DNA from 4 places in the Paenibacillus sp. FSL R5-0928 genome. Region 3 is predicted to be linked to each of the others. Evidence: riboswitches for the same ligand, from Rfam matches in the RefSeq annotation. Region 3 holds a riboswitch; each other region holds the start of a gene.
What was found. Region 3 has a riboswitch for thiamine pyrophosphate ahead of MKZ16_RS10080 (thiamine phosphate synthase). Riboswitches for the same ligand answer to the same signal wherever they lie in the genome.
Positions count from the first base shown of each region.

Region 1: it holds a riboswitch for thiamine pyrophosphate, as region 3 does, so the genes downstream of both, thiC (phosphomethylpyrimidine synthase ThiC) here and MKZ16_RS10080 (thiamine phosphate synthase) in region 3, are expected to answer to the same signal.
Region 2: it holds a riboswitch for thiamine pyrophosphate, as region 3 does, so the genes downstream of both, MKZ16_RS13790 (ABC transporter ATP-binding protein) here and MKZ16_RS10080 (thiamine phosphate synthase) in region 3, are expected to answer to the same signal.
Region 4: it holds a riboswitch for thiamine pyrophosphate, as region 3 does, so the genes downstream of both, MKZ16_RS02115 (ABC transporter substrate-binding protein) here and MKZ16_RS10080 (thiamine phosphate synthase) in region 3, are expected to answer to the same signal.

Region 1 is NZ_CP150225.1:6,376,181-6,381,311, reverse strand. It holds gene MKZ16_RS28790 (hypothetical protein) at 1-77, shown strand, start outside; gene MKZ16_RS28785 (AraC family transcriptional regulator) at 133-966, opposite strand; gene MKZ16_RS28780 (beta-galactosidase) at 1,137-3,188, shown strand; TPP riboswitch at 3,260-3,369, shown strand; gene thiC (phosphomethylpyrimidine synthase ThiC) at 3,472-5,131, shown strand, end outside.
Region 2 is NZ_CP150225.1:3,086,177-3,091,307, reverse strand. It holds gene MKZ16_RS13805 (amino acid ABC transporter ATP-binding protein) at 1-513, opposite strand, end outside; gene MKZ16_RS13800 (amino acid ABC transporter permease) at 527-1,195, opposite strand; gene MKZ16_RS13795 (amino acid ABC transporter substrate-binding protein) at 1,249-2,085, opposite strand; TPP riboswitch at 2,308-2,411, shown strand; gene MKZ16_RS13790 (ABC transporter ATP-binding protein) at 2,610-3,305, shown strand; gene MKZ16_RS13785 (ABC transporter permease) at 3,286-4,062, shown strand; gene MKZ16_RS13780 (ABC transporter substrate-binding protein) at 4,059-5,096, shown strand.
Region 3 is NZ_CP150225.1:2,309,381-2,314,511, forward strand. It holds gene MKZ16_RS10070 (GDSL-type esterase/lipase family protein) at 1-633, shown strand, start outside; gene MKZ16_RS10075 (SDR family oxidoreductase) at 870-1,742, shown strand; TPP riboswitch at 1,830-1,931, shown strand; gene MKZ16_RS10080 (thiamine phosphate synthase) at 2,047-2,652, shown strand; gene thiS (sulfur carrier protein ThiS) at 2,691-2,894, shown strand; gene MKZ16_RS10090 (thiazole synthase) at 2,950-3,717, shown strand; gene thiH (2-iminoacetate synthase ThiH) at 3,752-4,867, shown strand; gene yfbR (5'-deoxynucleotidase) at 4,951-5,131, opposite strand, start outside.
Region 4 is NZ_CP150225.1:472,740-477,870, forward strand. It holds gene MKZ16_RS02105 (ABC transporter permease) at 1-692, opposite strand, end outside; gene MKZ16_RS02110 (MTH1187 family thiamine-binding protein) at 689-982, opposite strand; gene MKZ16_RS02115 (ABC transporter substrate-binding protein) at 1,728-2,777, opposite strand; TPP riboswitch at 2,939-3,049, opposite strand; gene MKZ16_RS02120 (hypothetical protein) at 3,208-4,671, opposite strand; gene MKZ16_RS02125 (MFS transporter) at 4,744-5,131, opposite strand, start outside.

The DNA of each region.
Region 1 (5,131 bases), 3.1 Mb from region 3:
ATAATGAAGGGGAGATTCATTCCGAAACAATAAGTTTAGATATTGAGAGTGAAATTTCTCTTAAGGATGATCTTTAAGGGTGATAAGTCCAAGAGACTAAGATTGAATCTCTACGGACTGAAGGAAGATCGTCTACGCCCCAAAAGCCTGCCGGTATTTCACAGGAGACATGCCTTCAAACCTTCTGAACACTTTAATAAAATAGCTGGATTGGGCAAAACCGGACTGAGTCGCAACCTGAGCAATGGAGAGTCCTGTGGAAACCAGTAAAAGCTTGGCTTTAGCCAGCCGACAATCGGTTAAATAACGGTTTGGAGTTTTGCCCATAACCACCCGGAACAGCCTTAGAAAATGATAGCTGCTGTACCCGGTCAATCTTGCCATCGATTCCAGAGACCAAGGGCTGGCACATTCGACATGAATGATATCTGCAGCACTCCGGATGGACTGTCTAACCTCGTGCGGTACTGAGCCGTGAAGCGGCTCGGAGTTCTGCAGCAATTTAACTAGAAGCTCATACAGCAGAGCAGATAGTCTTGGCTCGCTACGGGTCACGTAGGAAGCGCTCAGTAGGTACATTTCCTCGAATAGCTCGTCCAGCTTAGCATCCAAATCAAAAGTGAACAGGTATGCACGGGACTGGTCCACTTCCTCTAATAAGGGGAGGACGATTTCAATATTAAAATGAACCCATCGGACATCCCAAGGCTCGCCTGGGTCAGAGCCGTATTGCTGATAAGCCCCTTTTGGGTACAGAAAACCTCGTCCTCTACTCATCGGAATACGTTCGCCCTCATGGAATACATAACCCTCCCCACCAAAGATCAAATGCAGGTTATAACTCCCCAGAAACCCTTCGCTTCTTCTCTCTGTATGTTGTGGAAAGTGAGTGTAATGTCCCAAAAATTCAGGATAACAGACATATTTTGAAAAAGCCGGTGTCGGCAAATACCATTGTTTCTTCATGTTTGGCAGCACCCATTTCTGTAGCGCAACAGAGCGCAAGTTGGATTAAGGCAATAAACGCAAGATTGTTATATGATAGCAATATTTTGTTATATAAGACCTCTTATCATTGATACTACAATAGAATTATAAAATATTGAAAGCATATTTTTAATACTTTGGAGGTAATGATGAAGAAACCTGTCGCAACTGAAAAATTCGAGCTTGGCGTTTGTTATTATCCGGAGCACTGGCCAGAAAACATGTGGGAGGACGATTATCGCCGGATGCGTGAACTCGGCTTTACGATCATTCGGATGGGGGAGTTTGCTTGGTCTATTTTTGAACCCACAGAAGGGGAGTTTCAGTTCGGGCTCTTTGATCGGGCGATTGATCTAGCACATAAATATGGTCTTCAGGTTGTACTTGGTACTCCGACGGCAACGCCTCCAGCTTGGTTGACTGATAAATATCCAGAAGTATTAAATGTAACCTACGAAGGTGTTACACTTCAGCATGGCATGCGCCGCCATTATAATTACAGCAGTCCTAAATACCGGGAACTGTGTGCACGTATTGCAGAACAAATGGCTGAACATTACGGCAATCATCCGGGTGTAGTTGGCTGGCAAATTGATAATGAGCTCAACTGTGAGATCAGTGAATTTTATTCGGAGAGTGACCATAAGGCCTTCCGGGAATGGCTACAGCAGAAATATGTTACGCTTGAGCATTTGAACGAGGCATGGGGAGCTGTTTTTTGGAATCAAAGCTATAGTGACTGGTCTCAGGTCTATCTTCCACGTCCGACTCCAGTACCGAAGCAACCCAATCCTCATCAGGCATTGGATGAAAAACGGTTTATTTCGGACAATACAATTTCTTTTGCCAAAAACCAAGCGGATATCATTCGTAAACTTGCCCCTAAGCAATGGGTAACCACGAACGGTCTGTTCGGTCATCTCGATAGCCATGAAATGACGGATGAACTGCTGGATTTCTTCAGCTATGATTCCTATCCTCAGTTCTCTACTATTTTTTATGACCCGAATGAGCGGAATCCGCTGAATGATAGAGGCTGGGGACTGTCGTTATCTGTTGTTCGTTCGATATCCCCGAATTTCTGCATTATGGAGCAGCAGTCGGGCCCGGGTGGCTGGGTGAACCGGATGGATATGCCTTCTCCAAAGCCCGGGCAGATGCGGTTATGGACTTATCAGTCGATCGCTCATGGGGCAGATATGGTGTTATATTTCCGCTGGCGGACAGCTACGATGGGCAATGAAATTTATTGGCATGGAATCAATGACTATCATAATCAGCCTAACCGGAGAGTGCGGGAAGCGGGGCAGATCGGTCAGGAGCTGGCAGCAGCAGGTCAAGCGTTTATCGGTACTCATAATCAGGCTAACGTTGCTATTGTTCGTGATTATGACAATGAGTGGGATGGAGAATACGATGTTTGGCATGGCCCGTTTATGTGGAAGAGCAATAAGGAGTGGTACAAGGCTCTTCAGCGGAAGCATATCCCGAATGACGTGCTCTATTTGCGCAAAAAAACAACGCTGGAGGAGCTTGCAAGGTACGACGTGCTTATCTATCCTCACCCAGCGATTATGACAGATGAGACAGCGTCTCTGCTGGATGAATATGTTCAACAAGGCGGCAAACTGATCTTCGGCTGTAGAACTGGCTATAAGGATGAGCGCGGTCAATGTTATATGCGTCCTTTCCCAGGTACTGCTAAGGATCAATGCGGGATCACAGTTGAAGAATTCACAATGGTTAAGGGCAGTCGTCAGCCAACAACAATTAGCTGGTCGGGCGCGACCGAAGTCGTTACAGGAGCAGATGACTTTAATGATATTCTCAAAATAGAGGAAGCTTCGGTTGAAGTGATGGCGGTTTACGCCTCTGATTATTATGCGGGAAAACCGGCGGTAACTAGAAATCGTCGCGGCAAGGGTGAGGTTTGGTATTACGGAGCCGTATTTAACGAACAGGCAGCGGCTGAGATCATAAATTTAATGGATCTACAATCGCCAGCAAATTGGCTGAAGCTCCCAGAAGAGGTAGAGCTGCAAGTCCGTACCGGAGCTTCTTCCAGTTATGCTTTTTTGCTTAATTATAGTGAGACTCCTGTCACGATCCATCTTCATGAGACCAAAACAGATTTACTGAGCGGCACAACATTGTCGGGCGAGGTGCTTCTGGAAGGATTTGGGGTATTGGTGTTATACTAACGTACACATTGATCTCACATTTGAGTAGATTTGGATAATTCTCTCTTTTCGGTTATACTTTGAAGTAGCAATTATATAGTTACGGGAGCTTGGTGGGACCAGGCTGAGAGGATAGTTATAACTATCGACCGTCAAACCTGATCTGGATAATGCCAGCGGAGGAAATGGAGCTCTATTTCTATTTGTCTACTCTAAGGCCTCATCTTATACAGATGTGGCCTTTTCTATGTGTGGGGAGTAGACCGTCTCCGCTTGATCAAATCACCTTATAGGAGGAATTGAGATGACAAGCGAATTGAACAACGATCCAATCAATTTATCAGCTTTTCCAGCAAGTCAAAAAGTGTATGTAAAGGGTTCACGGCCTGATATTCAGGTGCCTATGCGGGAGATCTCACTTAGTCCAACTGCGGGCATAGACGGCGAAGAGGAGAATTCCCCAATTCATGTCTATGACACAAGTGGGGCTTACACGGATGCTAATATTCATACTGATATTCGTCAGGGGTTAGAGCCCAATCGTCTAAGCTGGATTGAGGAACGAGGGGATGTGGAAGCGTACGAAGGAAGAACCGTGAAGCCTGAAGATAACGGGAATGCAACGGGAAAAGCTGTGGCGGAAGTGTTTCCAGCGCTCCATAGAAAACCTTTGCGAGCGAAAAAGGGGCGTAATGTCTCTCAAATGCATTATGCACGCAAAGGGATTATTACTTCGGAAATGGAATACGTTGCGATTCGTGAGAATGTGACACCGGAATTTGTAAGAGATGAAGTAGCCCGCGGCCGCGCCATCATTCCAGCGAATATCAATCATCCAGAGAGTGAACCAATGATTATTGGGCGTAATTTTTTGGTAAAGATCAATGCCAATATTGGAAACTCCGCAGTATCCTCATCCATAGAGGAAGAGGTGGAGAAAATGAGATGGGCTACCCGCTGGGGTGCAGACAATATAATGGATCTCTCCACAGGTAAAAACATCCATACGACACGCGAGTGGATCATCCGTAATTCTCCTGTTCCTATTGGAACGGTGCCTATTTATCAAGCTTTGGAAAAAGTGAATGGGAAAGCGGAAGATTTAACGTGGGAAGTATACCGTGATACGCTCATTGAGCAAGCGGAGCAAGGGGTTGATTATTTTACCATTCATGCGGGAGTTCTGCTTCGTTATATCCCGTTGACGGCACAACGTATGACAGGTATTGTTTCAAGAGGTGGCTCCATTATGGCGGCATGGTGTCTTGCGCATCATCAAGAGAACTTTTTATATACACATTTTGAAGAGATATGTGAAATCATGAAGCTGTACGATGTTTCTTTTTCCCTAGGCGATGGATTACGTCCGGGTTCGATTGCTGATGCGAATGATGAAGCACAATTTGCCGAGTTAGAGACGTTAGGTGAATTAACAGCTATGGCTTGGAGTCATGATGTACAGGTGATGGTAGAGGGTCCAGGACATGTGCCGATGCACTTGATTAAAGAGAATATGGATAAGCAACTTGAAACTTGCAACGAAGCCCCTTTTTATACGTTAGGTCCACTGACTACAGATATTGCTCCGGGGTATGATCATATTACCTCTGCTATAGGCGCAGCGATGATTGGTTGGTTCGGTACAGCAATGTTATGTTACGTAACTCCGAAGGAGCATCTTGGCCTGCCTAATAAGGAAGATGTACGTGTAGGGGTCATTACTTATAAAATAGCGGCACATGCCGCAGATTTGGCGAAAGGGCATAAAGGAGCACAAGACCGGGATAATGCTCTTTCGAAAGCCCGTTTTGAATTTCGTTGGCGTGATCAATTTCATTTATCGTTAGATCCTGAGCGAGCGCTCGAATATCATGATGAGACATTGCCTGCGGAAGGCGCTAAAACAGCTCATTTCTGTTCCATGTGCGGGCCGAAATTTTGCAGTATGAAGATCTCTCATAATA
Region 2 (5,131 bases), 780 kb from region 3:
CGAAGTGGGCTCATCAAACAATAACACTTCTGGATCTACTGCCATAGCCCGGGCGATGGCCACTCTCTGCTGCTGTCCACCTGACAGCTGATGTGGATAGTTATCAGCTTTATCTGCCAAACCCACCTTAGCCAGCAGCTGAAGCCCCCGCTTGCGCGCTTCTTCCTTGGATCGTTTCAAGACAGTTACCTGTCCCTCCATCACATTGCCAAGCGCAGTCATATGCGGAAATAAATTATACGATTGAAAGACCATCCCTGTTTTCTGACGAAGGGCCAATACGGAATTCTGAGGAATTTTCTTATGATCTGTAAAATTGATGGTGATATCACTGAGCGACAGGCTGCCTTGATCCGGGATTTCCAACAGATTAAAACAGCGCAGCAGTGTAGTCTTCCCGGAGCCAGATGGCCCAATAATGACAAGTACCTTTCCATGCTCCATTTTCAGATCAATACCCTTTAACACTTGGAGTGCGCCGAAGGATTTATGCAAATTAATGATTTCAATCACAAGTATCTCTCCTTTAGGTCGCAGAGTAACGATCGAGTCGTTTCTCCAAGTAATTTTGCAGCGCCGACAGCACAGAACAGAACACTAAATAAAACAATCCTGCTTCGGAGTATACCAGCAGAGGCTCATAAGTGGTAGAGGCTACCTGCTGTGCGGTTCTAAACATCTCCGTATAGGTGATGATCGCTGCAAGCGAAGTATCTTTAACCAAGCTAATAAAGGAATTGGATAACGGCGGTACAGAAACGCGCGCAGCTTGTGGCAGAATTACGCGGCGCAGAGCCTGCCCACGAGTCATCCCGACTGAGAAGGCAGCTTCCCATTGGCCTTTATGTATCGACAGGATAGCAGCGCGTACGATTTCCGATGAATAAGCCCCTACGCTAAGAGTAAATCCAATGGTGGCGGCAATGAAGGGGTCGAGTACAATACCAACAGCCGGCAAACCATAAAATATAATAAATAGCTGCACTAACAATGGGGTTCCTCGAATAACCCACACATAAAAACGGGCGATTAGCTTCGGAATTACCCACGGAGAAAGACGTGCCAGCGCGGTTAGGATCGCCAAAATCAATCCAAGCACAAAGGAAAGTAGCGCCAACGGAATGGTAAAAGCCACCCCGGCTTTTAGCAGGGGTAGCAGTGTGTCTAAGAAAATTTGTATTTTGCGGTCATCCATTATTCAGACATCCTTTTTAGCTTCCAGGCTTAATTAGCCTTGCTAGCCTTGTATTATTTTGAAACGTCAGCTCCAAAGTATTTCTCGGAAATTTTCAAGTACGTTCCATCACTCTTCATCTCTGTAATCGCATCACTGACCGCTTTCACCAGCTCATCATTACCTTTCAGGAATACCGCGGCACTTTGTGATCCTTCAGGAATCTCATCAACCACTTTAATTTTTGCATCTGGTTTTTGTTTTTTTAGATCCAGATAAGACAAGCCATCATTCACAGTTGCATCAATACGTCCCGAAGTCAGCAGGTCCATCGCTTGATTGAAACCATCTGTAGCTACGATTTCAGCACCGTTCTCACGAGCGATATCGGATAAATTACTTGTCAGGGATTGTCCGGCTTTTTTACCTTTAAGATCGGCAAAGGTCTTAATATCCTCATTGTCTTCGCTCACGATCAATACTGCTTTGGATACGATATAGGGTTCAGAGAAATCATATTTCACTTTGCGATCTTCGTTAATGGAAACTTCATTGAAAATGACATCAAACCGTTTCGCATCCATCCCAGCAAAAATACCATCCCACTGAGTTTCAAAAAATTCAGCTTTGACACCTAAACGTTTGGCTACTTCTTCAGCAATTTCCACGTCAAAACCAGTCAATTTCCCCGCAGTGTCATGATAAGTAAAAGGTGCATAAGTCCCTTCTGTACCTATCCGCAATTTGCCGCTGGCCTTCACAGCCTCCAAACTGTTTTGCGCTGAAGATGCTGTTCCACCATTCGTTCCAGCTGTTGGTTCAGCAGCCGTATTGGTATTCGAATTATTGCCGCAAGCCGCTACAAGGACCACGGTTAACGCCAATATAATAGTTAAACTCCATTTTTTCATTATTAAATCCCCTCTCTCTATCCGGTTTTTTTCCGGCAAATTGAATAGTACACTGCCATCACATGATCGTCAATACTTTTTTCCGATTATATACATCGGAATTATAATATTAACTAGATTCCTACCTATATCTTACCCAATCTTGGATTAATCCTTCACTTCTTTCTCTCTTTACTTCTCAGAAAGATATGGTATATTTATAAACAAATTAATATGGACCTGTTATTTCACTAGGGGAGTCGGCCGACTGAGACGGAGCTTCAAGCTCCGGACCCTTGGAACCTGATCTGGATCATACCAGCGGAGGGAAGTGGAGCAGAATTTTCATCAAGCATGTTAAGTGTTATTATGCAGAATGAACTTTTTGACCCATTCATTTCCTCTGGAAATGGATGGGTCTTTATTTGTTTAGGCGCTCCACAAAAATTTTAGGAGGTTAGATCATCACGACCATTTTATCTATTCAAGGCCTAACCTACTCTTTTCCGGAATCTGAGCAACCCCCTGTATTCGCAGATCTATCCATGGATATCAGGCAAGGGGAATTCGTCTCCGTAGTAGGTGCTAGCGGATGCGGGAAAAGTACATTTTTCAAAACGATTGCCGGTTTACTCGAACCTACTCACGGAAAAATAAAACTCTCTACGCACCCGTCAACCGCTAGTCGTTTAGGCCAGATCGCTTATATGCCTCAGCAGGATTTATTGCTGCCTTGGAGGACAGTGCTCGACAACTGCCTTTTGCCTTGGGAGATCAAGCCCAGATTTAGTAAACAGGATACGATCACTCAGATTCGGGAAATGTTGACCCGCTTCGGCTTAGCAGATGTAGAGAAGGCTTATCCCCATGAACTTTCGGGAGGAATGAAACAGCGAGTCGCATTTCTGCGCACCTTAGTGGCTGGAGGCGGAAGTGGTCTTATGCTGCTGGATGAGCCCTTTGGCGCTCTCGATGCCATGACCAAACGCGAGATACACCGTTGGCTGTTGGAGTTATGGGGTGAATTGAATCAGACGATTATGCTCATCACTCATGATCTGGAAGAAGCACTATTGCTCAGTGACCGGATTTATTTATTATCTGGCGGTGCGCACAGCGAATTACAGGAGATCGTTGTGGATCTACCAAGGCCAAGACATTATAAGATGAACTATGAACCCCGGTTTATAGCACTACGGGAAGAGTTGGAGCGAAGATTGCATGCAACCTATACCTTTTAAAAAACATCTAGACAACTATGGTCCCTTCCTTCTTCTGGTACTGCTCATTCTTGTAATCTGGGAGTCGGCTGTTCGCCTTCACATGATTCCAGCCTTTATTCTCCCTGCACCTTCCTCTATTGGAATCGCATTGATCGAGCACAGGCAATTATTATTTGGACAGCATTTATTGGCGACGTTACAGGAGATACTGGTGGGTTTTGTCCTTTCTGTTATTTGTGGTGTATTGCTGGGCACTGGAATGTTCCTGTATCGCCCCATAGAAAAGGCCATCTATCCCTTTCTTATCATTAGCCAGACGATCCCATTAATTGCGCTATCCCCCATTTTTATTATGTGGTTCGGATATTCGCTGTGGAGCAAAGTGGCTGTGGTGTTTTTGACGGCTTTTTTTCCAGTCGTAGTGAGTACATATGATGGACTTCGTACAAGTGGCCAGACTTACAAGGACTTATTATTAACATTTGGTGCAAACCGCTGGCAGCTGCTTGTCAAAACCCAAATTCCACTGGCGTTGCCTGCTTTTTTCTCTGGCTTAAAGCTGTCCATTGTATACTGCGTCATCGGAGCTACTATCGGGGAATGGCTCGGCGGCAGTAAAGGACTCGGTTACTTCAGCCGCAGAATGGCCGGAAATATGCAGAGCGATGAAATGTTCGCGGCTGTATTTCTGCTGTCCGCGCTTGGTGTGGTGCTTTTTCTGGCGATAGCTTTACTCGAACAATTATTTTTAAAGAAAAGAGGATCAAACCAATGAATCATTTAAAATCCCCACAACGAGGACTTATTTCTGTATTTCTAGTATGCACACTTTTGCTCTTAAGCAGCTGCGGGAAGGCAGACAAGATAAATAACAACTCCCAAACCGATCCCTCCAATACCGAAAATAAGCAGTCACACAAGCTGACGATTATGCTTGATTGGTATCCCAATGCCGTTCATTCCTTTCTATACGCTGCGCAACAGCAAGGTTTTTTCCAAGAGGAAGGTTTGGATGTCGAGATCAAAATGCCTGCGGACAGCAATGATTCCCTAAAGCTTGTTGCAGCGAATCAAATTGATCTAGCGCTCAGTTATCAACCTCAGGTACTTATGGCACGCGGCGAGAAAATCCCTGTACGTTCGATTGCAGCAATCGTGCGGCATCCACTGAATCATCTGATGGTTCCTCAGGCTGGCAGTATTCATAGTCCAAAAGAGCTCGCGGGAAAACAAATCGGCTATTCCTCCATTCCGCTCTATGAAGCGGTGATTCGGACAATGATCCAGAGTGATGGAGGCGATCCTTCATCCGCCAAGCTGATTGACGTAGGTTTTGACCTCATCCCTGCGATCTCTACTGGACAAGTAGACGCAATAATGGGCGGGTTCATCAACCATGAACAACTAATCCTTGAAAAAGAGGGACATCCGGTCACTTCGCTTAATCCAACGGATTACGGAGTACCTGACTATTATGAGCTTGTGCTGGTGGCCAGCGAACAAGGATTGCAAAATTCTGAAGCCTACTTTAAAAAATTTCTAAATGCCATTACAAAAGGACAGGAATTTGTGGAGCAGAATCCTGAACAAGCCCTGGATTTACTGGTTGCACATGAAGATGCAACTTCACCGCTCGACAAGGAGATTGAGAAAAAAAGTCTTGAGATTCTGCTGCCGCTGATGAATGCTGGCGATCAATCTTTTGGATATCAAGACCCGACATCTTGGGAAAAGGTTCAGCAGTGGTTATCCACCAACAATCTTCTACCAGAGGATATTAAAGCACAGGAAGCTTTTATCAATCTGTAATGTTTAGTTAGTTGTTCATACAAGCTTGAGGAGGA
Region 3 (5,131 bases):
GATAAGGTTTTTCCGGAAATAACTAATGATACGACGACCGGGGAAGCTGCTTATTACCGCAATCAAATTGAAAAATTAATCCAGCTGGGAGTAATGGGCAAAGACCGTCAAGGGAATTTTAAGCCAGATACGGAGATGACAGTTGCTGAATTCACACGCAGTATTTCTAAGTTAATGAAAGTGGAAAGATCAGATCTTGCCTATTATCCGAAAGGTAAGCTGTCACGTGAAACGATGGGTGCTATTCTCTATGATGTTTACCAAGTAAAGTTTGCTAATAAACCTAAGTACATGACTGATTATAACGGCACAGCAGTAGTGCCAGGAGATCCTGGTTATGATTTCAATCTGGATCCAGGAGCTAGAGGAGCGATGTACTATCCACTTGTATCCTGGCAGCAGCTGGTTGATACGGCGGACATTTCTCCTTTTTTAATTTCAAAAGTGAAAAGTGCTTATGAATTAGGGCTTATTAGATCTGAAGTGGGGATTGCTAGAGGCCAAATGGTCAATGGGACAGAACTAGAACCTAAAGCCATAGTGACCCGGGAGAAAGCAGCTAAAGCTCTTTATTTTATGTGGGTACTGGAACATGGAGTGAATGCAGAAAATCATGTTTCTTCTTTGAAATAGTTAGGGTGAACAATTCAAGGCACAGCAGCGATGCTGTGCCTTTTTGTATGCAGTGAAGTCCTCTCCACTTACAGCAGTTTACATCCACGGTTGTTTATTTCTACTTGCATTGTGGTAAGTAAGATTCGTAAAGCGATTTAAGAAAATGACAAACCCAGCGTATAAACGTGCATTGTTGTGCCATCCTAAGATGATCAGTTAACTATCAATTTGCTTAACGAGAGGAGATAGGGAAGATGTCAGGCAATAATAAACAAGCTACAAAAACCTTACCCCCACAGGAGCAGCATCATCAGCCAGGGATTGAGAGTGAAATGACGCCGCTGCCCAAATACGAGCCGGCAAATTATAAAGCAGCAGGTAAACTGCAAGACAAGGCGGCGTTGATTACCGGTGGAGACAGCGGAATTGGGCGTGCAGTTGCTGTGCTTTTTGCTAAAGAAGGTGCTGATGTGGTCATTTCATATCTTAATGAACACTCAGATGCAGAGGAAACTAAACGTCAGGTCGAGCAGGAAGGCCGCAAATGTATCCTAATTCCAGGTGATATCGGTGACGAGAAATTCTGTAAGGATCTTATTAAACAGACGGTAGAGGGCTTAGGAAAGCTTGATATTCTCATCAATAACGCGGCGGAGCAACATCCGCAAGCTAAGATCGAGGATATTACTTCCGAGCAGCTAGAGCGTACTTTCCGTACGAATATATTTGCGATGTTCTATTTAACAAAAGCAGCTATGCCTCATTTAAAAGCAGGATCTACAATTATAAATACAACTTCAATTACCGCTTATCGCGGAAGCCCGCAGCTGCTGGACTATTCATCAACTAAAGGAGCTATCCTGAGTTTCACACGATCTTTGTCCACGAATCTGGCGGAGAAGGGCATACGGGTAAACGGTGTAGCACCAGGTCCAATCTGGACACCGCTAATTCCCTCTACCTTTGATGCGAAGCAGGTTAGCGAGTTTGGAGGCACGCAGCCTATGAAACGGCCTGGACAACCAGAGGAGCTGGCGCCAGCCTATGTATATCTTGCCTCTGACGATTCCAGTTATGTGACTGGACAGGTTATTCATGTAAATGGTGGCGAGGTAGTAAACGGTTAGATTAGTACAGCTAATGTGAATAAATGGGTGTATTTCAATAAAAAAATATGTTACTATAAACCACGTTAGCATTTTAAAATTGTATATTTATGTCACTAGGGGTGCCGATTGGCTGAGACGGAATGGATTTCCGGACCCTTTGAACCTGATCTGGTTAAGACCAGCGTAGGGAAGTGGAGAACGAATTTCTGTTGTCGGGCTATTTGTAGTACCGTCTATTTACAGATTCTGACTGCCTTCCTTACGGGGGCAGTTTTTTTGTTTTTTACTGACCTACAGGGAAGTGAGAGAGAGGAGATCGCGAGTGGTACAAGCTGAGATCCATCTAATATCAGACGGCAAGCAGCAGTTGAGACAATTTGTTGAACTGGCTGTCACGGTGCAGACATGGGTCGATTATATTCACTTAAGAGATAAGCAATGTCCAGCACGCGAACTGCTCTCTGCGGCACAGGAGCTGTTGGCTGCCGGTATACCCGCTACCAAACTGATAATCAATGACCGGATCGATGTAGCATTGGCAGCTGGTGCCGCGGGTGTTCAGTTGGCTGGGCACAGTCTGAGCCCGGTTACAGCCCGGCGAATTGCACCTCAGCTTTGGCTGGGGAGATCGGTTCATTCTCCGGAAGAAGCGGCGAATGCTTCAGAGCAGGGAGCTGATTATTGCTTGTTTGGCCATGTATTTCCCTCGGCGAGCAAGCTAGGGCTGCCCGCACGTGGGTTAGAGCTGCTTGCAGAAACGGTGAAGACTAGCTCTATTCCTGTAATTGCGATTGGCGGAATTGGTCCCGCTAATGCGGCGCAGATCATTAGGCAAGGCGCGGCAGGGATTGCTGTGATGTCCGGTATTTGCGGAGCGGATGATCCTTATGAGGCCGCCAAAGCTATTCATAAGGCGGTTCATTCATAGCCGGGAGGTAAAAGCATAGGCGAAGGGGGTGATTCAGAATGAGACTGTTGATTAACGGGAAATCCGCAGAGTGTTCTGGTGGTATTCAAACTATAGCTGATTTGATCAGTCTTCCTGAGTGGTCGGGTCGTCTGATGATCATTGAGCTGAATGGAGAAATTGTCAGTAAGGAGAATTATGAAAGTACTGCTCTGAGCGAGGATGATCGTTTGGAACTGGTGCACTTTGTTGGTGGGGGTTGAGATGGAGCGGTATAGAATTTTGAGAAATTTCTAAGAACCAAAGGGAGGTAATTTCATGCATGACCCGTTACATATTGGAGGCATCGGATTAACTAGTAGATTATTTATCGGAACCGGAAAATATAGCCGGAATGCTCTGATCCCCGAAGTGATCGCAAGCTCTGGTTCTCAGGTGATTACTGTAGCGCTTCGCCGAGTGGACCCGGAAGGTGGAGCAGAAAATATCATGAACCACATTCCCGGCCACATGACTCTTCTGCCTAATACCTCAGGAGCGCGTACAGCGGAAGAGGCAGTCCGTATTGCGAGATTAGCAAGAGCTGCGGGACTGGGGAACTGGGTGAAGATCGAAGTGATCAATGATCAGAAATACCTGCTTCCAGATAATCTGGAGACCATACGAGCTACAGAGATTCTAGCGGCGGAGGGTTTTGTAGTACTGCCATATATGAGTCCGGACCTTTCGGCTGCTTTACGTCTGAGAGATGCCGGTGCTGCTGCTGTGATGCCGCTTGGTGCGCCGATCGGGACGAATCGCGGCCTGCGCACCAAGGAGCTCGTGCGTATTCTTATTGAAGAAGTGAATTTGCCGATTATTGTAGATGCCGGAATTGGCAAGCCCTCGGAAGCGGCGGAAGCAATGGAGATGGGGGCCGCTGCTGTTCTGCTTAATACGGCTATCGCAACGGCACGTAATCCGCTCGTCATGGCGGAAGCGTTCCGCGAGGCGATATCCGCTGGCCGCAAAGCTTATTTGGCAGGACTCGGTCCTGTAGAAGAAGTTGCTTTTGCTTCGTCACCGTTGACTGGATTTCTGAACTGAATTTGATAGGTTCACCAAAGGAGGGAGGATTAGCATGAGCTTTTTTGACACACTGGCCCGCTTGGAGCAGTATCCTTATGAGCAGCTGTGGAAGGAGTTCCGGGAGGATGACGTTAAGCGGGCGCTTGGAAAAGACAAGCTGAACGAAAATGATTTGCTGGCATTGCTCTCTCCGGCAGCAACGCCGCTGCTAGAGGAGATGGCGCAAGCTGCTCAGCGACTGACCCGTGCACATTTTGGTTATTCGATGCAGCTGTTCACACCGATGTATCTTGCCGATTTTTGTGTGAATCATTGTACCTACTGCAGCTTCAGCTCCATTTATGATTTTCCGCGTAAAAAGCTGTCCTTGGAGGAGGTTCGCAGGGAGGCTGAGAAGATTGCAGCTACAGGTCTGCGGCATATCCTCATTTTGACTGGTGAATCGCGCCGGGAGAATCCTGTCTCATATATTAAGGATTGTGTAGTTGTACTTAGAGAATTTTTTTCCTCCGTCAGTATTGAGATAAATCCTCTATCGACTGCCGAATATAAAGAGCTTCTTCAAGCAGGCGTGGATGGATTAACACTATACCAAGAGGTTTACCACCAGGAGACTTACAAAAAGCTGCATGTTAAAGGGCCTAAAAGAAACTACCGGAATCGCCTGGATGCACCTGAACGCGGCTGTCAGGCAGGTTTTCGTTCTGTGAATATTGGTACGTTGCTCGGGATGTACGATTGGCGGCAAGAGGCATTCCAAAGTGCCATGCATGCCCGCTATCTACAGGATCGGTATCCAGATTGCGAGATCAGCCTGTCACCCCCACGGTTTCGGCCTTATTTAGGGGAATTTAACCCAGAGTGCGATGTTACCGATCGATCACTAGTGCAGATTATTTTGGCATACCGGTTATTTTTACCCCGTTCGGGCATTACTTTATCTACAAGAGAGCCTGCCTCTCTACGCGATCATTTAATTCATCTAGGAATAACTAAGATGTCAGCCGGGGTCACTACTGAGGTGGGCGGTCACACTAATGCAGGGGGAACTCCGCAATTCGAAATATCCGATAGCCGCAGTGTGCAGGAGATTACGGAAATGCTATATACGAAGGGTTTGCAGCCGATTTTTAAAGACTGGGATATCCTGACTGAATCAGTAACGTAACGCTTGTATTTTTATTATTAATCACTAAAGGGACCCCTGCGAGATTCATGCGGAGGTCCTTTTTTCTATTGTGTAGATGGTGTTTAGTTTCCGGCAGAGAGCTCATCGAGAGACATTTCGAAGCTCGGTGCCATATGAGTCAGAAAATAATCCACTTCCTGCAGGCCAAGCCCACGAAGTTTTGCTGCTGTCTGCTCCTTCGCGGCGGCAAATTCTCGGTTGCCTGCAGCAACCTCCCATACGCATTTCAAATAAGCATCCAGC
Region 4 (5,131 bases), 1.8 Mb from region 3:
AGACTTAAAAGTACAATAATAACAATAGCGACAAACATCCGATCCGTACGATAAGCCGATTTCTGCAGAAGCATATAATAGCCAATACCTTTATCCGCGCCAATCCATTCAGCGACCACGGCGCCCATAACCGCATAAGTAGCAGATATTTTTACACCGGAAAATAGTGCCGGGATAGAAGAGGGCAGCTCCAGCTTGGTAAAGATTTGCCACTTGCTTGCGCCAGCCATTTTCATATAATTCATCATGACCTGATCACTTTGGGCCAGGCCGCCCATCGCAGCGACAGCTACAGGGAAGAAACATACTAGTGTAATCAGCACGATTTTGGGCAAAAGACCAAAGCCGAACCAGATAATGAGCAGGGGGCCGAGCGCGATGGAGGGAACATTTTGACTCAGAATAATGAGTGGATAAAAAGCCCGTCTAGCCCAAGGCAAAAGATGCAAAAGCAAAGCGACGATCAGACCTACCCCCGTACCGATGGGAAAACCAATTAAAGTGAGCCGCAGCGTAGCCATCGTATGAGCCCAAAGACCAGAAGCGTTACTGGTGGATTCACGGGCAATATCAGCAGGACTCGGCAGAATCCAGGATTCAATATGAAATACAGATACAGATAGCTGCCATACGGTTAAAAAGAAGACGACCGCCACAAGGGGCGGCCATATTAGCTTCCAGGTCGATCTCACGGCCGATATTTCTCCGTCAATTTATCCATGCTGATTCCGTTAGGATTATGAGCGATTTTGATCTGCGAAATTACGCTTGGACTGCCTGCTTCGATCAACGCCTCTTGCATCTGACGCACAACCTCCAGCAGCTCGCTAAGCTCACCTTCCATTGTGGTTTCCAGCGGATTCACCTGATGTTTAACACCGGATTTTTGAATGACCTCAATCGCTTTATCTACGTATGGGATGGAATCCTCATTGTTCGGAGTTTTTGGAATTACTTGAATGCTTAGTAGGGTGTTAGCCACAATAATCAATCCTCTCATTTTATAAGGTAAGTTCAAAAAGCCAACTTTGATAACGAAGTAATTCAGGAAGCAAACTCGACATCGAATCTTGAACGAACTTGGGAAGTCCGGTACTCACGTAGCACATCACTACGCTCCGTTCCTCCTTCCTCAAGTAACGTCCAACCTTCTTGGTTCTGAAAGCCGACTTTTTGAGCTCTTAAATTATAAGGTGAGTTCAAAAAGCCAACTTTGATAACGAAGTAATTCAGGAAGCAAACTCGACGTCGAATCTTGAACGAACTTGGGAAGTCCGGTACTCACGTAGCACATCACTACGCTCCGTTCCTCCTTCCTCAAGTAACGTCCAACCTTCTTGGTTCTGAAAGCCGTCTTTTTGAACTCTTAAATTATAAGTTAAGTTCAAAAAGCCAACTTTGATAACGAAGTAACTCAGGAAGCAAACTCGACATCGAATCTTGAACGAACTTGGGAAGTCCGGTACTCACGTAGCACATCACTACGCTCCGTTCCTCCTTCCTCAAGTAACGTCCAACCTTCTTGGTTCTGAAAGCCGTCTTTTTGAACTCTTAAATTATAAGGTAAGTTCAAAAAGCCAACTTTGATAGCGAAGTAATTCAGGAAGCAAACTCGACGTCGAATCTTGAACGAACTTGGGAAGTCCGGTACTCACGTAGCACATCACTACGCTCCGTTCCTCCTTCCTCAAGTAACGTCCAACCTTCTTGGTTCTGAAGTCCGCTCTCTACTCCGCCGGTAAAAAATCATTACTGAATGCACTAGCAGCATCCAGCGGTTTATCCAGCAACTTCAGATCATACATCCAGTCGCCGTAATTTTGCCAGACCTCGGTTTTTTGCTCGCCCCAGCGGGCAGCATCGTCCTTGTATTTTGGGCTAAGCCATTTTTGGCTAGCTAGGACAAGGTCGGCGTCCAGGTCAGGAACGGCCTTCGATAACATACCGGCAGCCTCTTCCGGATGATCAATGGCATATTGATAACCTTTTGATGTGGCTTTCATGAAGGCCTTCACCAGCTCAGGATGATCTGCAATTTGCTTCTCACTCGTCGTCAGCACAGGCGTGTAATAATCGAGCTGTGGCGCATAATCCTTTAAGTACAGCATATCCAATGGCTGGCCACGCAACTCAGCCTCAACGCCAGTCCAAGCGTAGAAAATCCAGGCGAAATCAATGTCACGTTTGACGGCGGTAAAATAATCAGCTTCACCGATACTGATCAGCTTCACCTTTTTCACATCGCCACCTTCAGGATCCATGATGGCCTTCATGGCTGCTTCTTCGGCCGGTGAGCCCCAGCCTCCGTAGGTTTTACCTTCGAAATCCTTTGGTGATTTAATATTGCGATCTACTGGAGCGGCGAATCCCGACGTATTATGCTGAATAATAGCTGCTATCGAGACAAGGGGCACGCCTTGTAGACGGGCTAGCGTTAATCCTTCTTGGGCGCTGATGCCAAAAGCGGCTTCGCCAGAGGTAACCATAGTATCAGAACCCGCTGCGCCTGGCTGAACGATCTCGACGTCCAGGCCTTCTTCAGCGTAGTAACCAAGATCCTTAGCTACGTATAGACCGGTATGATTTGTGTTCGGTGTCCAGTCGAGTGCGACTTTAACTTTGGTGAGCTCTTTTGGAGCATCCGTCCCAGCCGCTGCAGTTGGATCAGTAGCATTTGCTTTGTTTCCGGCTGTATTCCCATTGTTGCTGCCGCATCCGGCAATGGCAAGAATGAGTACACAGGTGAGGCACAACGTAAGTGCTTTTTTGAGGTGCATGTCTTCTTCTCTCCTTTAAGGTTACAAGAATCCCGTCTTCACAACATGAACCGTAAAGTGTAGTATGTACGTTTTTCTACATCTTTTAGTGATCTTACAAAAAAAGCGCCCCGAGTGATCGGGACGCTGGCTTGGCGCAAGGTTAGTCAAGGTCACAGGGACCAGAACCAATTGGCGATTCCTACGCTGGCATTATCCAGATCAGGTATAAGGGTCAGTATCTTGTGGGATACAATCTCAGCCGGCCAATTCCAGCACCCCTGGTTCTATGAAGTTAACGGGTATTTCTATGTGCAATATAAGTAAGTATAAGTTTTGTACCCATACTTTATATCTTATATTTCTCGCATACGGTGTATTATAGACGGCTGTACTCGGAATGTCTAGTAGTGCACTCCTGAATTTTTCCAATCCAGTAGTTTCTTTTTTGCTAGTCTAGATCTTTATATTTCTTGCGGTGACGCCGTTTAAGCTCACTAACCAGCGCCCCTAGCGTGAGGACAACGCTGATCAGAATCCCGCTCATGATCACGAAGAGGGCAAGAAATTCAAAGGGGGAATATCCAATCATTTTACTCCATTGAATCTTTCCATCCAGATCGTCAATGACCTGATTCATGCCGTAAATCCCGCTTACTACCGTAAATACAGTGAGAATCATCAGCAGATTATCCCGTCGCTTGGACTGAAACTTATCCTGATACTGAAACAGATCATTTAAGGTTTCTTTCACTTCCTCGAACAAAGCGTCGTTTCCGTATACTTTGCGCAGCTGAAGAAATATCTCCCGGCCCTGCGACTGCGAAATCAACTCCAAGAAGTAGAACTTCGCCGAGAACTTATTAATGGAGTAAATTAGATTGTCTATCTCCTCATAATCATGATTAATCCGAAGTCGGGAGTGCATATTGGCGAGCTTCAGCAGAACGATTTTGTGGAAAATATTGAGTAAAAATCCGTAATAATATTGCCCGTACATCTGGTTGGCTAGACTAACAGCAATCTCCTGTTCAGCCCGGGTCATGCAGCAAAAGGTCTGCTCATTCATCATATAATACGTGTCTGGGCCCCAGCGATTATAGGAATGCTCATGACAATAGTTTGCAATATACGCTGGATCGCTTGCACTGGCATAGGGCTTTCCGTTCAGATCAATTCCATCAAGCTGTGAGGCGCGATAGCGTAGATTTACACTAATCTCATCAGAACTTTCTTCATTCTGAAAGCCGTAAAAAGCTTGTACCTGCATTCTTTCATCTACGAAAAAAGGAAGGGTCTCAAAATAAGCCCCATTGATATCCGATTGATCCAGATATGGCTCCAGTCCATCCACCAAATTTCGGAAGACAAAATCCTCTACCATCTCATAGGTCTGTTCCCCGCAATGAATATAAGTGTAGTCATCCTGTATGAAGGTTTTCTCTAGCGCACGGAAACGATCCGCGAATTCTAGGGCAATACTAAAGGGAATCGAATCCCCCTCCAGCTGGACACGTATCGTCACGAATCCAAGCTGAAAGGGACATATGAATATATCCGTCGAGAGAATTTTGAAAAATATAGATTGCTGCGGAATCTCCAGAATGCAGTCGAGATTATTTACTCTGGAAAAACGGCGAAACGAGTCGGCATCCTTCCTGCGCGGAAAAAGGACGTGTGCGGCAAACGGTAAATAGGTGCGCTCCATTCGTTCATGGGAAACACAGTAACCTTCTCCATAATAGGCAGCTTCCAGTTCTTTGTTATCCAGAAAAAAACGTGTGAATCCGTCGTCCTGTAATTGCTGGATAAGCTGCTTAGAATCGCCCTTTTTTATAGAGAAGGGAAATATAAACTGCATAAGCGCAGTATGTAACAAAGGCTCAGTTGAAGACTCATTTAAAGACTCATTCATTCATTGTCCATCCTTGTGCTCAGAATATGCTTATAGATCACATTACCCTAAAAGGATAACGTTGATACTATTCTAAATACGGGAACTCTTTCCTTCCACCGCTTGCCTGGCTTGGAACCTCCATGCGGCAATGCTTAGCAGGAACAAGAAGGCAGCAAAAGTGGCAAGTAATCCGGCTGTTTGCGCCACTTCTAAATGATCCATAGACCAGCCCGTAAACAGAGGTAGCAAAGCACCACCAACGCCTCCGGAAGCAATCATAATGCTGGGTGTTGACTCTTCGGTGCCAGGCAGCATTTTGCTGGAGAAAACCAATGCAATGGAGAAAATACCGGACATAAACAGCCCCAGCAGCAGAATTACAATGAAAGCAGCCATACGATTTTCAGTGAACGGAAAGAGTGTCAGCAGTAACAAGGTTAGTAAACAGCTGCTGAGAATGTACACGCGATAAGATATT